DNA from 2 places in the Exiguobacterium sp. UBA3491 genome. Region 2 is predicted to be linked to the other one. Evidence: predicted binding sites of a transcription regulator. Region 2 holds the regulator's gene; the other holds the start of a gene.
What was found. Region 2 encodes LexA, which represses DNA repair genes until DNA is damaged. Its sites were predicted from a motif close to CGAACATATGTTCG; they were not measured.
Positions count from the first base shown of each region.

Region 1: B4F99_RS05565 (NUMOD4 domain-containing protein) is a predicted target of LexA. The motif match lies at 4,629-4,642, and genes of this name have one in related genera.

Region 1 is NZ_DFQK01000015.1:119,601-126,532, reverse strand. Features, by position in the region: gene B4F99_RS05595 (acyltransferase family protein) at 1-925, opposite strand, end outside; gene B4F99_RS15500 (ATP-binding protein) at 1,062-1,223, opposite strand; gene B4F99_RS05590 (hypothetical protein) at 1,224-1,358, opposite strand; gene B4F99_RS05585 (bifunctional transcriptional activator/DNA repair enzyme AdaA) at 1,525-2,568, shown strand; gene B4F99_RS05580 (DNA alkylation repair protein) at 2,565-3,611, shown strand; gene B4F99_RS05575 (GNAT family N-acetyltransferase) at 3,612-3,953, shown strand; gene B4F99_RS05570 (AAA family ATPase) at 3,991-4,569, opposite strand; gene B4F99_RS05565 (NUMOD4 domain-containing protein) at 4,702-5,229, shown strand; gene B4F99_RS05560 (methyl-accepting chemotaxis protein) at 5,278-6,927, opposite strand.
Region 2 is NZ_DFQK01000012.1:221,619-228,550, reverse strand. Features, by position in the region: gene tkt (transketolase) at 1-383, opposite strand, end outside; gene B4F99_RS04230 (DUF896 domain-containing protein) at 663-899, opposite strand; gene B4F99_RS04225 (YneB family resolvase-like protein) at 1,013-1,666, opposite strand; gene yneA (cell division suppressor protein YneA) at 1,712-1,999, opposite strand; gene lexA (transcriptional repressor LexA) at 2,211-2,825, shown strand; gene B4F99_RS04210 (metal-binding protein) at 2,857-3,327, shown strand; gene B4F99_RS04205 (MIP/aquaporin family protein) at 3,514-4,215, shown strand; gene glpK (glycerol kinase GlpK) at 4,259-5,761, shown strand; gene B4F99_RS04195 (hypothetical protein) at 5,895-6,167, shown strand; gene dhaM (dihydroxyacetone kinase phosphoryl donor subunit DhaM) at 6,255-6,623, opposite strand; gene dhaL (dihydroxyacetone kinase subunit DhaL) at 6,616-6,932, opposite strand, start outside.

The DNA.
Region 1 (6,932 bases), on a different contig from region 2:
GCCAGAGATATAAACCGTACGATCGTTTGCCGATCGCAACAAGTGTTGGATGCGCAAACCACCGACTCCAGATCGACGCCGGATGGGCGATCGTAGCAATCAATAGTGCAGCAAGGACGGAGACAAGGAAAAAGCCACCCCGGTATAAGAAGCTTCCGAACTCACTCGTGACAACCATCAGTAAAAGTAAGAGTAGCAACGTGACAGCACCTGTTTGATTCAACAATCGAACACCACGTTTTGGGATATCAATCTTAAAGCGGGTCGGTTGCCACGCGAACGCGAGCAAGCTTCCGATCAATAAGGCGAATAATCGTGTATCGGTACCGTAGTAGACACGACTCGGATCCTCACCCGGTGTGAATTGAATCGCCATCGCGAGCACGGATGCGCCGATCGCGACACCAATCAATTGAAGGAACAGGCGACGATTTTTCATGCCGAACCAAAGTAGGATCGGGAATAGCAGGTAGAACTGTTCTTCGATCGCGAGCGACCAAAGGTTTTGGATCGGTGACGGTTTCCCGAACGACTCGAAATACGAGACGTCATGGAAGATATACCACCAGTTCGTTCCGTAAATAAGCGCAAAGGCACTATCTTGACGAACTGTATGCAATAGCTCGCGTTCAAAGACGGTTACATATCCGAGAACGAGTAACAGCATGACGAATAGAGCTGGGAACAAACGACGGAAACGATGAATCCAAAACCGTTTCAAATCGAGGCGCCCGGTCGTTTGCCACTCGCGTAACAAAAGACCGGTAATCAGGTAACCGGATAGGACGAAAAAGAGATCAACACCGAGGAAACCACCAGAGAAGAATGAAACAGATAAGTGGTAGAGAATGACAGACAGGACAGCGAAAGCACGTAAGCCGTCAAGCCCTGGCATATATGTAATCGAACGAGACGAAGATTTCATAAGACACGAACAACTCCTTTAAAACGACAACTAATTTCTAACAGTCTTTAGTGTATCGAATTCCAATTTCAAAGAAGTGTCTAAGAAGTAACAACCTAGCCCAAAAAAGCACCCGACGAGAGCATCGGATGCTGACTTACGAATGACGTGGAAAACGACACGTGACGGAAAAGCGGTTGTCTGCTGAAGTGAGCTGGACACTTCCGTGATGGCGCGCCATGATTTGTTGAACAATCGACAGACCGATACCGGAACCGCCGGAAGAACGCGATGCGTCAGACGTTCCGAACGGCGTCAATCACGCGTTTAGTTTCTCTAGCGTATAGATCGTTTCAATCGCATTCGAGCAAATCAGTTGGATGCCTTGTGCTCCTTCTTTGATTGAAATCCGAAGATCACCGATTCCGTGAAATGTTTCTTTTAAAAAAATCAAACATGAAAACCCTACTTTCCGTTGAGTATAGCATGTAGTATGCACGTCGTCCCTTTCGAAAACAGGTAGAGAATTCTTAAGTGAATCTTAAACAGATCGATGCCTGATTTTCGGCGACATCGTAACCGGACAAGCCGTTATACTAAAGACAAAGGAGGGGAAAGCGATGGAACATCATATGTATTATGAGGCACTTGTTCGACGTGACGCGACGTACGAAGGAACGTTTTTCGTCGGGGTCAAGACAACCGGTATTTTTTGCCGCCCGACGTGTCCAGCGCGAAAACCGAAAGCGGAGAACTGTGAGTTTTTCGAGACGGCGCAAGAGGCATTGCTTGCCTCTTATCGACCGTGCAGACGGTGTCATCCGCTCGCTTATCCAGGCGATCACGGTACGATTCAACGCTTGATCGAAGCAGTCGAGGCGGAACCAGATAAACGGTTCAAAGAAGCTGATTTCCGAGCACTTGGTTTGGACGAATCAACAGCACGGCGCCAGTTCAAGAAACGCTTCGGAATGACGTTCGTTGCCTATGCTCGGGCACGGCGGATGGGGTTAGCGATGAAAGAGATTCGGACTGGGAAGCCGGTCATCGAAGGGCAGTTAGTAGGAGGCTATGAATCAAGCAGCGGTTTTCGTGAAGCGTCAGCACGGATGCTCGGGGAAGCACCGTCACGTTTTGACGGACAGGTCTTGCGCGCAAAATGGCTTGATACACCACTCGGTTCGATGCTCGCGATTGCGGATGAACAACACTTACATCTTCTTGAATTCGTCGATCGAAGGGGACTTGAACGGGAAATTGAACAATTGCGTCAAAAAGCACATGCCGTCATCGTGCCTGGGGAGTCACCCATCTTTGGACAGATTGAAGGGGAGCTCCGTCGTTACTTCAAAGGAGAACCGGTCTTGTTTCAGACGCCACTGATGCGGTACGGAACGCCCTTTCAACGCCGCGTCTGGGAAGAACTTGAACGGATTCCGAGTGGCGAGACGATCTCGTATCAGGAACTAGCCATCCGAATTGGTCAACCAACCGCTGTTCGCGCTGTCGCACGAGCCAACGGAGCAAATCAACTGGCAATCATCATTCCATGTCATCGGGTCATTCGAACGAATGGGGATTTAGGTGGATACGCCGGGGGACTTGCACGCAAGGAAACATTGCTCAAACTGGAGCGTACAAAGAGAGGACTGGATGTAGGATGAGTTTGATTAAAGATGTGTTTTCACCGAGTTGGCTCGATGGCTTAGGAGAAGCGGTCGATGTATCAGATTTTCGCAGACGAGTCGAACGGGAGAACTGGGAAGAGCTTGCGTTTAAACAACGCGTCCGTCGTGTTGCGGAGACACTAGAATCCGTCCTGCCACCGTTTCCGGACTCGATTGGGGAGCTGGAACGACTCGCACCACAGTTTACTGGGTTACCAGGGATCGTTTTTCCCGAGTATGTCGAGCGGACAGCAACACTCACTGACTGGACACTTGCGTTAGCAACGCTCGCTAAATTGACACCGTATTCGACGTCTGAGTTCGCTGTCCGGCGTTTTCTACTCGCTGATCAAGAGCGTTATCTCGAGCAAGCACTCATGTGGGCAACATCAGACGATGAACATGTTCGGCGCTTAGCGTCGGAAGGGACACGACCGCGTCTGCCATGGGGACAAGCGATTCCGAGTCTGATTGCTGATCCGCGACCGTCATTACCAATTCTTGACGCGTTACTACAGGATCCGTCACTCTACGTCCGAAAAAGTGTCGCTAATCACTTGAACGATATTTCAAAGACGCATCCGGAATATCTGATTGAGCGGATCGAACGTCACTTAAGAACAGATCCGAATACGGACTGGATTTTACGTCATGCTTCCCGGACGTTACTCAAACGCGGAAATCCAGAAGTCTTACAGTTGTTCGGACACGTTACGCAAGGGGAGGTCGAGATTACAAATTTAGTCGTCTCGCCGGTTACGATTGGCAAAGAGCTCGACTTCTCGTTCACCGTGACGAGTTCTGTTCCACAACGTTTACGCTTGGAGTACGCGATCGATTACGTCAAACAACGCAGAACGAGTCGGAAGGTGTTTCAACTGCGGGAGCGAGAAGTTAAAGGTGTCTTACAAGTCGAACGACGCCAATCGTTTCGGAACATGACGACGCGTGTCCATTATCCTGGTACACACACATTGACGATTTTGATTAACGGAGAGGCTTACGCGACAGCAACGTTTGAGGTCGAGGAGGAGAGCTGAATGCAAGGACGGCATCCGGATTTTAAAACGTCACGATTATTTGTCGAAGCAACGGATGAAGAATCGGGTTGTAAGTGGACGCTGCATGCGTTACGTGAGAAAACGATCGTCGGAACGATTATTTTTACATGGGATGATTCAATCGGAAGCCTGCGATATACGTCAAATGATGAAGGCGATCAGCACGGGTACATCACGGAAGCCTTGACGTCGATTTTGTCATATCTCGCGCGGACATTATTATTGACGCGTGTTTATAGTGAAGCGGGCAGTGAGACGGTCTGGCGTCGCAACGGATTTCAGTTGCAGGCGAATCGATATGCACGTGAACTTCATCATTAAAGCCCCGTCCTGCTCAGCAGACGGGGCTTATTTGTGATTAGACCGTTGTTTTCGACCAGTTGAAATGGTCGCAAATCGCTTCAGCGCTTTCACGCGCACTTAACTGTTCCGTATCAAGAAAGAGATAATTGACGTCCGGCAATTCGCCTGGCAGCGAGCGTGTCCGGTATCCGTCTGCCGTCTCGCGTAAGTCTTGTTCAGAAGCAGCGAGGTCGCGCTTCGTCACTTTGTGCGTCAATCGGTTTTCGGTCGTGTTCCGGTGCAGACGGGTCGCGACCGGCGCATCCAGTTCAACGATATAGACGTCAGCACCTGCTTGTTCGAACAACTCAACCGTTTCTTCGATGAACTCGAGACCACCACCTTCGACGCCGAATAAACAGAGGAATGTAAACAGGACACCTTCAAGCGAACTGTTCGCCATTTCCTTGAACATCTCGCGCCGAATCGTATCTTTTAAGCGGTGATGGGCGGGTTCAGAGAAATCAAAATAAGGCAATAACAAGTCGATCGTCTGGTGGTTATGGAAGACTTTCATCTCCGTCAACCGTTCGATTTCCTGACCAATCGTCATCTTTCCGACCGCTTGGGGACCAAGTAACAAGACAAATTTCATGGACGAACCTCATTTCCTTTTTCTGCTAAGAATAGCACATTCCGATGAGTGACATCACTAGAACGCTTGTTCGTAATTTGATATAATTCAGGTATGAAGTCCCGTCGTGTCCTTGTCTGAAGGAGGACAACTATGCAAGAGCAATGGAAGGCCGTCATCGGCTATGTAGGTATATATGAAGTCTCATCGCTTGGTCGCGTCAGGTCGCTCGACCGGACGATCGTGACATGTCGCGGTGTCCAGCAACGACGAAAAGGTGTCTTGCTCCGTCCGCGAATCAATCGGGAAGGGTATCGCAAAGTGACGCTCTATCAACGTGGTCGAGGAGAACGCGTGCAGGTCGGTCTACTCGTTGCACAAGCTTTTCTGACGGCTGACGTCACGGAAGCGCGACTCGTCCGGCGCAACGGCAAACGGGCTGACGATCAGTTGTCGAACTTAGATGTCCTGCCTTCAATCGATCAGCAGTATACTGAATTGCTGGGCGAGTTTGATCTCTTGTTAGGTCAACATGTGACGCTGTCACCGTTTCAGATTCGAACGATTCGCACGCAGTATGAAAAAGGAAAGACGATTCGTCAACTGGCAAGGCAGTATCAGGTGACGGAGAACCGAATTCGCAACATCATCGATAAAAAGGAAGCACGTTATATCGGCTGAGACCAGAGGAAAGGAGCGCTTACCAGAGATGGTAGGCGCTCCTTTGATTTAAGACGATTGTTCGCCGGCACGAACGGTCTGTTGTAACGAACTGATCCGTGACTCAAGTACCGCACTATGTGTCTTCAATTCCGTCTGCTGAGTGACATGGTGTTGCATCTGTTCCCCGAGCACCTGGCTGTAGGAGGAAAGCTCCGACATCAACTGTTGAACAGACTGTAGATGTTCCTGCATGTTCGACTGAACATCTGCGACGATTTGGCGCTGCTGTTCAACGGTACCCAGTGTCGTCTCGATCGTCGTCGCTTCGGTCAGCATCTGTTTTAAATGCTCCGTTGCCGTCTCAAGCTGTTGTGACGTCGAGAGAAACCGTTCCGTCATTTGCGAGAGCGCTTGTTCGACTTGAGTGAGCCCTGTCGTCCACGTTTGATTGACCTGACGGATGTGGTCCGTACTCGTCCGGATATCGATCGCTAGTCTTTCGACTTCCTTGGCCACGACCGTGAAGCCACGACCGGCTTCGCCAGCACGAGTTGACTCGATCAGCGCATTTAGCGATAGGCGGCGCGTCTCTTCAGCGACACGCTGGATGTGGGAAATCGAGGTTTCCATCTGCTGCTGTAGATGTGAGGTCTGTTGCAAGATTTGCTCTGTCGTCGCGGATTGTTCCTTCAGCAAGTGGCTTTCTTGTTGTAATGTCCCAAGTGTCGTGTGATTCGTCTGAACAGTCTGTTGAAAACGAGTTACGGCACGTTGGCTGTTCAGAAGTGTCGTTTGCATTTCGCTTAACGCATCGTGTCCTTGGGCAGTCAAACGTGTGGAGGCGATGATCGTCTGATTCATCTGCGTCGATTGCGCAAGTAAGGAACCGGCGACTTCATCGACGGCATGCACCGACTGATCCATCGCGGATAAGTGCGATGAAAAGTGGGGTTGGACGGATTCAAGTTCCTGACTGGCTTGTTGCATTTCGGTCGTCAAATCCCCAATCTGTTGCATCAATTGATTGTATTGAAACGTGAGCTGTTGTAACTCAAGGGTCGTCGTCTTAAGCGTTAACGGACGATACGATCGCTTCGCATGGGCTTCTTCAATCTGTAGAGCGAGTTTCGATAACGGTGCTAGTTGTCGTTGAATTCGCCAGCGGATCAAGAGGCTGATGCTGACAAGTGTGATCACGCTCACCCAGATGAGTGTCCAAGCTAAATCTCGAGCAGGAGCGATTAATTTATCGCGATCGGTCGTCAGCAAGATGACGTCATCGAGTTCCGGAATCGTCATCGCGACAAGAAACTGGTCTTGATTTGAAAAGGCATATGTACGAGCTGTTTTTAAATGCTGTAGTAGTTGTTTCCGTTTTGCTGGGTCGAGTGTCAACGGTCGGAACGCCTCACTCGTGTTCAGGCTTTGAAAGCGAGTTATGTAGTCATCACGTGATAAGTCGGTTCGCTGTTGCTGTTGTAATCGTTTAATGGCACGCGTACGGTCTGTTGCGTCATTCGGATATGCGAGAAACGTTGCCCGGACGTTCGCATCAAACATCGTTAATTCGCGCATCAGCCGTTCCTCAGTCGCTGCGACGGATTGTTGGTACGACGCGTAAACGCTTAGACCACTGATCACGATCAGTCCGATGGCGACGATCGGAATCAACCATCCATTTAATTGTTGTGCCAGTAATCGTTTTTTCTTTGGCATAAAAT
Region 2 (6,932 bases):
GCGATCCCTTGACCAAGTGGACCCGTTGTCGCATCTACACCAGCCGTGTGACGGTATTCCGGGTGACCTGGTGTTTTTGATCCCCATTGACGGAATGATTTAAGATCATCCATCGATAGATCATATCCCGATAGGTGGAGGAGTGAGTAGAGAAGCATAGAACCGTGTCCGGCTGAAAGTACAAAACGGTCGCGGTTGAACCATTCTGGATTTTTAGGGTTGTGGTTCATATGATCCGCCCAAAGCGAGAATGCCATCGGCGCTGCTCCCATTGGCATACCTGGGTGACCCGAGTTCGCCTTTTGTACGGCATCAATCGATAAGGTACGAATCGTATTAATTGCTAATTGTTCTACTGTCGTCATGTTCGTCAAAACAATCATCCTCTCTCTTTTTCACAAATTCCTACTCATTTTAGCATACTCTTAAATGTGATACAACTTTTCTAAATAGTATGTCACATTAAAATGAATGCGCTATCTATAGCCGTTCTATCGACTCATACAGGATGTCTGAATCGATGAATGTCCTCTATTAAGATGTATTGCTATCGTACAATGTTTCCTCACCTACTCACTCTAAACAAAAAAGATACTCGCTCTAAACAAAAAAAGAGGTCCGCTTGACGCGAGACCTCTTTTTTCTATAAAAGAAACGAACGATTATTGTTTATTCCGTTCTTCTTCTTGTGCTTGTTTCAATTTCTCTGGTGTTACGTCCGTTCCTTCTTCATCGACGATTTTCATGCCCATGAGTTGGTTTTTGAACGATCCACGGAATGCTGCGAGATACGCTGCACGTAATTCTTTTTGCTCTGCCGTTTCCGCTTCTGATAACGGCTCGACTTTTGATTTATTCGCTAATGCATTGATTCGATCTAATTGTTCTTGTGATAACATGGAATCCCTCTTTCTTTATGACTCAAACTTGAGTTGTTCAATTGTATTCTTACTGTAAAAGAGCTTATAAAAAAAAGCAAGTTAACCGCGTCAGTCGACGGGTTACTTGCTTCTCATTCCGGGCTAGGTGTCAGTTCGCGGTATTCAAGATATCGACGATTGACCGTTGCTTTTGAAATATCATGCCCCATCCCCCGCAAGGTGATGGCGATATCAGAAAACGTCAATCCGAGTTCTCGAAGACGTACAATTTCTTCGATCGGTACGTCTTTTCGACTACGTCCTGCGTTCTCTCCTTGACGATTGAGATTTCGTTCCGGGCGAAAACCTTGTTCGACTGCTCGCCGCATGCCACGGGCGATTTTTGCATTATGCAGTTTCCGTTGGTATTCTTCCACGAGTGAGACGATCTCAAGGACCATCGCTTCTGCATCCGCAAGTTGATATTCTCCATCTGAATCAAGCGTCATCAAGCGGACCCCATGTTTTTTGAATGTATGCAAAATAGCGATTTTTGCATTCCCTCGACCAATCCGTGTATCATCTGTCACCAGGACCGCATCTACCGTATCGCGTGTCACATAATCAAGAACTGTTAGCATCCCTTCCCGATCAACATCATATCCACTCTCTTTTTCAGAGACGATGTCCACGACATCAAATCCCTTTTGAGAAGCAACCTTCGAAAGCTCCATCCGTTGGCGTTCAATCGAACTATCTTGTGCTTCTTTTTCGGTCGATACTCGACAATAAATCACGACCTTCATCGTACCTCACATCCCTGTTCGTTCTTTCACAACTTTTCCATTTTGTCATTGCTGTGCGATTGGTACAACGATTTTGCTTTTTGAGATGACATGTTTTGTCTCAACATCATTATTTTTGATCAACCAGTTGACGTATTCCTCATCTGACATCGAACCGTCATTGTAGACTTCAGCAATTTGTTCGACTGTAGCGTTCTCATCGACCGTAACGGAAGCCGTCATCAATTGCGCTACTTTTTCATCTGGGCGTGGTGTGAGTAAAAAGATCACGAAGGCAATACTTAATGCATAGAAGAGAATAGAAAAAGCATGAGTACGAATCGTATGAATCATCATGAATCCCTCCAAATATGAAATGAATGAGTTAGAATAAACGTTCGCGGAACAATTGTTCGCATAACTCATAATAAACACAGAACCCGTGTTCGGTCAACACAAAATGTCGAACAATTGTTTGTACGCTCATTTGTTCTATGTTATAGTGAATTTAGAAACATATATTCTTACATTTCAAAATTCAATCCAGAAAGAGGTGGCAATTCGTATGCGGAAAATGTCTAAGCGTCAACAAGAGATTCTCGACTACATCGTCTCTGAAGTGAAACTGAAGGGGTATCCCCCATCAGTTCGTGAAATCGGAGAAGCAGTCGGACTCGCGTCTAGCTCGACGGTACACGGTCATTTGGATCGACTCGAGAAACGGGGAATGATTCGCCGTGACCCGACGAAACCACGTGCGATTGAGATATTGCTTGATAAGCCTGAAGAAATCACGGAAGCCATCGTTCATGTTCCCGTCATCGGGAAAGTCACAGCTGGTCTTCCGATTACAGCGATTGAAAACATCGAAGAACAATTCCCGCTTCCTGCACATTATGTAGGAAACGAAACGGTCTTCATGTTGACGATCGATGGGGAATCAATGATTAACGCAGGTATTCTTGACGGCGATCGTGTCATCGTACGCCAACAAAACACAGCAGAAAACGGAGAAATCGTCGTAGCTATGACCGAAGATAGCGAAGCGACGGTGAAACGGTTCTTCTTAGAAGATCAACAGGTACGTCTACAACCAGAAAATGACTCGATGGATCCGATGTATTTCGATAATGTCTCCATTCTTGGTAAGGTAATCGGCGTGTATCGGACGATTCATTGACGGAGGGACCAGTTACGACTGGTCTTTTTTCATGCCCTCAGGAAACGTACATGATACCGTCAATACCGTCGCACTGACGGGTTACGTTGCGTATTCGGTCGCAACGCAACAAACGGATTGGTTACCGACTGCCATCGGAATCGCTGTCGGTACGCTTTGGTTGTCACCTGACCTCGATTTAAAGTCAGAACCGTATTATCGCTTTGGACCATTTCGAGTCCTGTGGATGCCTTATGTGAAGATCATGCCCCACCGCTCGATCTGGTCACACGGATTGATCATTGGGGATGTCATCCGACTCCTTTATAGTGCTGCACTTGTGATTCCCTTATTATTTCTCAGCTTGTATTTTCAAGTCATCGCGTCAGAGACCATTGATTCCTGGTTCGCTTCCCTACCCGCTTTTGTCATTGGTATCATGGTGGCGAGTACAATTCATATCCTACTAGATTATTCCAGTAGTTGGTTTCGACCTAAAAAAAGAAAAAAGCGTCGTCGTTAACACCTCTTTTGCTTGCTTGCAGGCAAGACGAGGTGTTTGCTTATCCAATTTTTCGTATCTTTAAACATTAAAATAAAAAATTTCCATTCCTATATTTCAATTATATGTATTGAAAACGTTATCAAATCGGAGTAATTTAAAGTAGAAAGACCATTATTTGCTTTAATCCAAAGGGAGGGTTTTTGCATGAATAACTTTGTACTAGAAATGATCGGTACGATGATCCTCATTCTGCTCGGGGATGGTGTCGTCGCCGGTGTCGTCTTGAGAAAGACGAAGTCCGAAAACAGCGGATGGATTGTCATCACGTTCGCTTGGGGTCTTGCCGTCATGACAGGAGCATTCGTCGCTGCTGAGAGTGGAGCGCACTTGAACCCTGCTTTAACAATTGCACTTGCTTTAAACTCTGATTTACCGTGGGCAGACGTTCCTGTCTATATTGCCGGACAACTTGTCGGAGCTTTCATCGGCGCCATTCTCGTTTGGCTTCATTACATGAAACATTTTGAAGCGACTGATGATCAAGCTGCAAAACTCGGTGTGTTCGCAACAGGTCCAGCGATTCGCCATACGCCGTCGAACTTGATTTCTGAAATCATCGGGACATTCGTTCTCGTCTTCGGTATCTTGGCGCTCGGTTTAACGACATTCGGTGACGGCTTAAAACCACTTATCGTCGGTTTACTCGTCGTCGTCATCGGTCTATCACTTGGTGGTACAACAGGATATGCCATCAACCCGGCCCGTGACCTTGGACCGCGTATCGCACACGCTATCCTACCGATTCCGAATAAAGGTTCATCTGACTGGGGCTACTCATGGATTCCAGTCGTCGGTCCAATCATCGGTGGAGCGCTTGCCGTGTTCATCTATCAATTGATCTACTAAGATCACGTCTCACTAACACATACCGCTCAAGGGGGATTTCGAAATGGAAAACAAGTATATCCTAGCACTCGACCAAGGTACGACAAGCTCACGTGCGATCATCTTCGATCACGACGGGAAAATCGTCAACTCGGCACAACGGGAATTCAAGCAATACTTCCCACAACCAGGCTGGGTCGAGCATGATGCAAACGAAATCTGGGGTTCAATTCTTGCTGTCATGGCTGAAGCACTCGGAACAGCAGATATCAAACCTGAGCAAATCGCCGGAATCGGAATCACGAACCAACGTGAAACGACAGTGGTCTGGAATAAAGAAACAGGTAAACCGGTTTATCACGCACTCGTTTGGCAATCACGTCAAACGTCTGGTATCTGTGACGACTTAAAAGAACAAGGTTTGAATCAGAAGTTCCGTGATAAAACAGGACTTTTGATTGATGCCTACTTCTCTGGTACGAAAGTCAAATGGATTCTCGACAATGTCGAAGGCGCACGTGAGCAAGCAGAGAACGGTGAATTACTCTTCGGTACGATTGATACGTGGCTCGTTTGGAAATTGTCTGGTGGAAAAACGCATATCACGGATTACACGAACGCTTCACGGACATTGATGTACAACATCTATGAGCAAAAATGGGATGAAGAGTTGCTCGATATCCTCGGTGTTCCTGCATCGATGTTGCCAGAAGTACGTCAATCGAGTGAAGTCTACGACAAGACGGTACCGTATCACTTCTTCGGTTACGAAGTGCCAATCGCTGGGATCGCTGGTGACCAACAAGCTGCACTCTTTGGTCAAACATGCTTCGAAGCGGGTGAAGGAAAGAACACATACGGAACAGGTTGTTTCATGCTCATGAATACGGGTGAGAAAGCCGTTTCTTCTGACCACGGACTCCTGACGACAATTGCTTGGGGCGTTGATGGAAAAGTCGAATATGCGCTTGAGGGTTCTATCTTCGTCGCCGGTTCTGCGATCCAGTGGCTCCGTGATGGACTCCGTATGTTGAAACACGCGAAAGATTCAGAAGGCTATGCAACGAAAGTCGATTCAACAGACGGTGTTTACGTCGTTCCTGCTTTTGTCGGTCTTGGTGCACCGTATTGGGATTCAGATGTTCGTGGGGCGATCTTCGGATTAACACGCGGAACAGATAAAGAGCACTTCGTTCGGGCAACGCTTGAATCACTCGCTTATCAAACACGCGACGTGTTGACAGCGATGGAACAAGATTCTGGAATCGAACTGAAAACACTTCGTGTCGACGGTGGTGCTGTAGCCAATAACTTCTTGATGCAGTTCCAATCGGACATCCTCGGCGTTCCTGTCGATCGTCCAGAAATCAACGAAACGACTGCACTCGGTGCAGCATATCTTGCTGGATTAGCCGTCGGTTACTGGAAAGATAAAGCGGAAATCAAACAACAATGGAAGCTCGATCATCAGTTTAAACCAGAGATGAAAGAAGACGATCGTGAACAACGCTATGCTGGATGGCAAAAAGCAGTGGAAGCGACAATGGTCTTTAAACCATCGAAATAAGTTAATTAATAACCCGATCCCTTTTACAGAGGGACCGGGTTTTTGATATCTTATAGAAAATATAGCGTGAAGTGCCTCATGAATACCATTTATTCTGATCAACAGCTAAAAGAATACATTCAGTTCGCGCTTGATGGCAACATCACGCATGAAGAACTGGCAGCTGGCAGATTGGTGTTACCGGTATATGATCAATGTCTACCATAATGATTATTATCATCTTGCAACTGACGGACGTGGAACTTATCCATTAAGTGAACAAGCGACTGAAGTAGCAAACGATATCGATGCACAATGGGATCTCTATCTTTATAACACGTATTCTTTGGATGCATTACAAACACTTGATTTAGCTACAGTTTGCTTACCTAGAGAGTGGTTAGAAGAGTGGCTCCGGTCGTTTTGATTCATGAGAGTCTCTACTAAGTTTTAATATGAATAGAAGTAATTGAAATAAATCCCCCTCGCCTATTCGCGATGGGGGATTTATTACTTATTTGCCAAACTCATTTTTTAATCCGTCTTCAATCTCATCGACGGATTTCGACTGTCCACTTAAAACAGCTGCTAGAAAAGCACCTTCGACGAGTGGTGCGTCGATAAAACGTACCGTCCGTTCGCCACTGTATAATTCAAGTGCTAATTCCGTGTTCATCGTCGCAGAACCGATATCCGTTAAGACGACTCCATCGTCGTCTAGTGTATTCAGTGTTTCTTCGATTCGTGTCGCGTCCGTTCCAATGCTACCATTTTCAAGACCGGCTGCTATTAAGACTGGTGTATCCGGTGCCATCTCTGCCAACAGTTCCTTCAGTCCAGCCGCGAGTTTTTCACTATGAGAAACAAGTACAAGATTAACCATGAAGCACCTCCGCAATTTCGCTGAGTAGCAAAGCACTCGATAAACTACCTGGGTCCTGTACGCCTTCCGTCGCTTCACCGAAGTAGGACGCGCGCCCTTTCGTTGCGATACGCGCTTTTGTATCAGCAAGCGCTTGATCGATTGCCGCTTTCAAGTCCCCTTCTTGCGAGAGCGCTTCTTGGAACGGTGTCCAGATATCAACCATCGTCTTTTGACCGAATTCCGATTTCCCACGCGATTTGATCCCTTCCGTCGCTTCGCGGAAAGCGTCTGCAAGATCCGCACCTTCGACTTCTGTTTTCCCTTTGA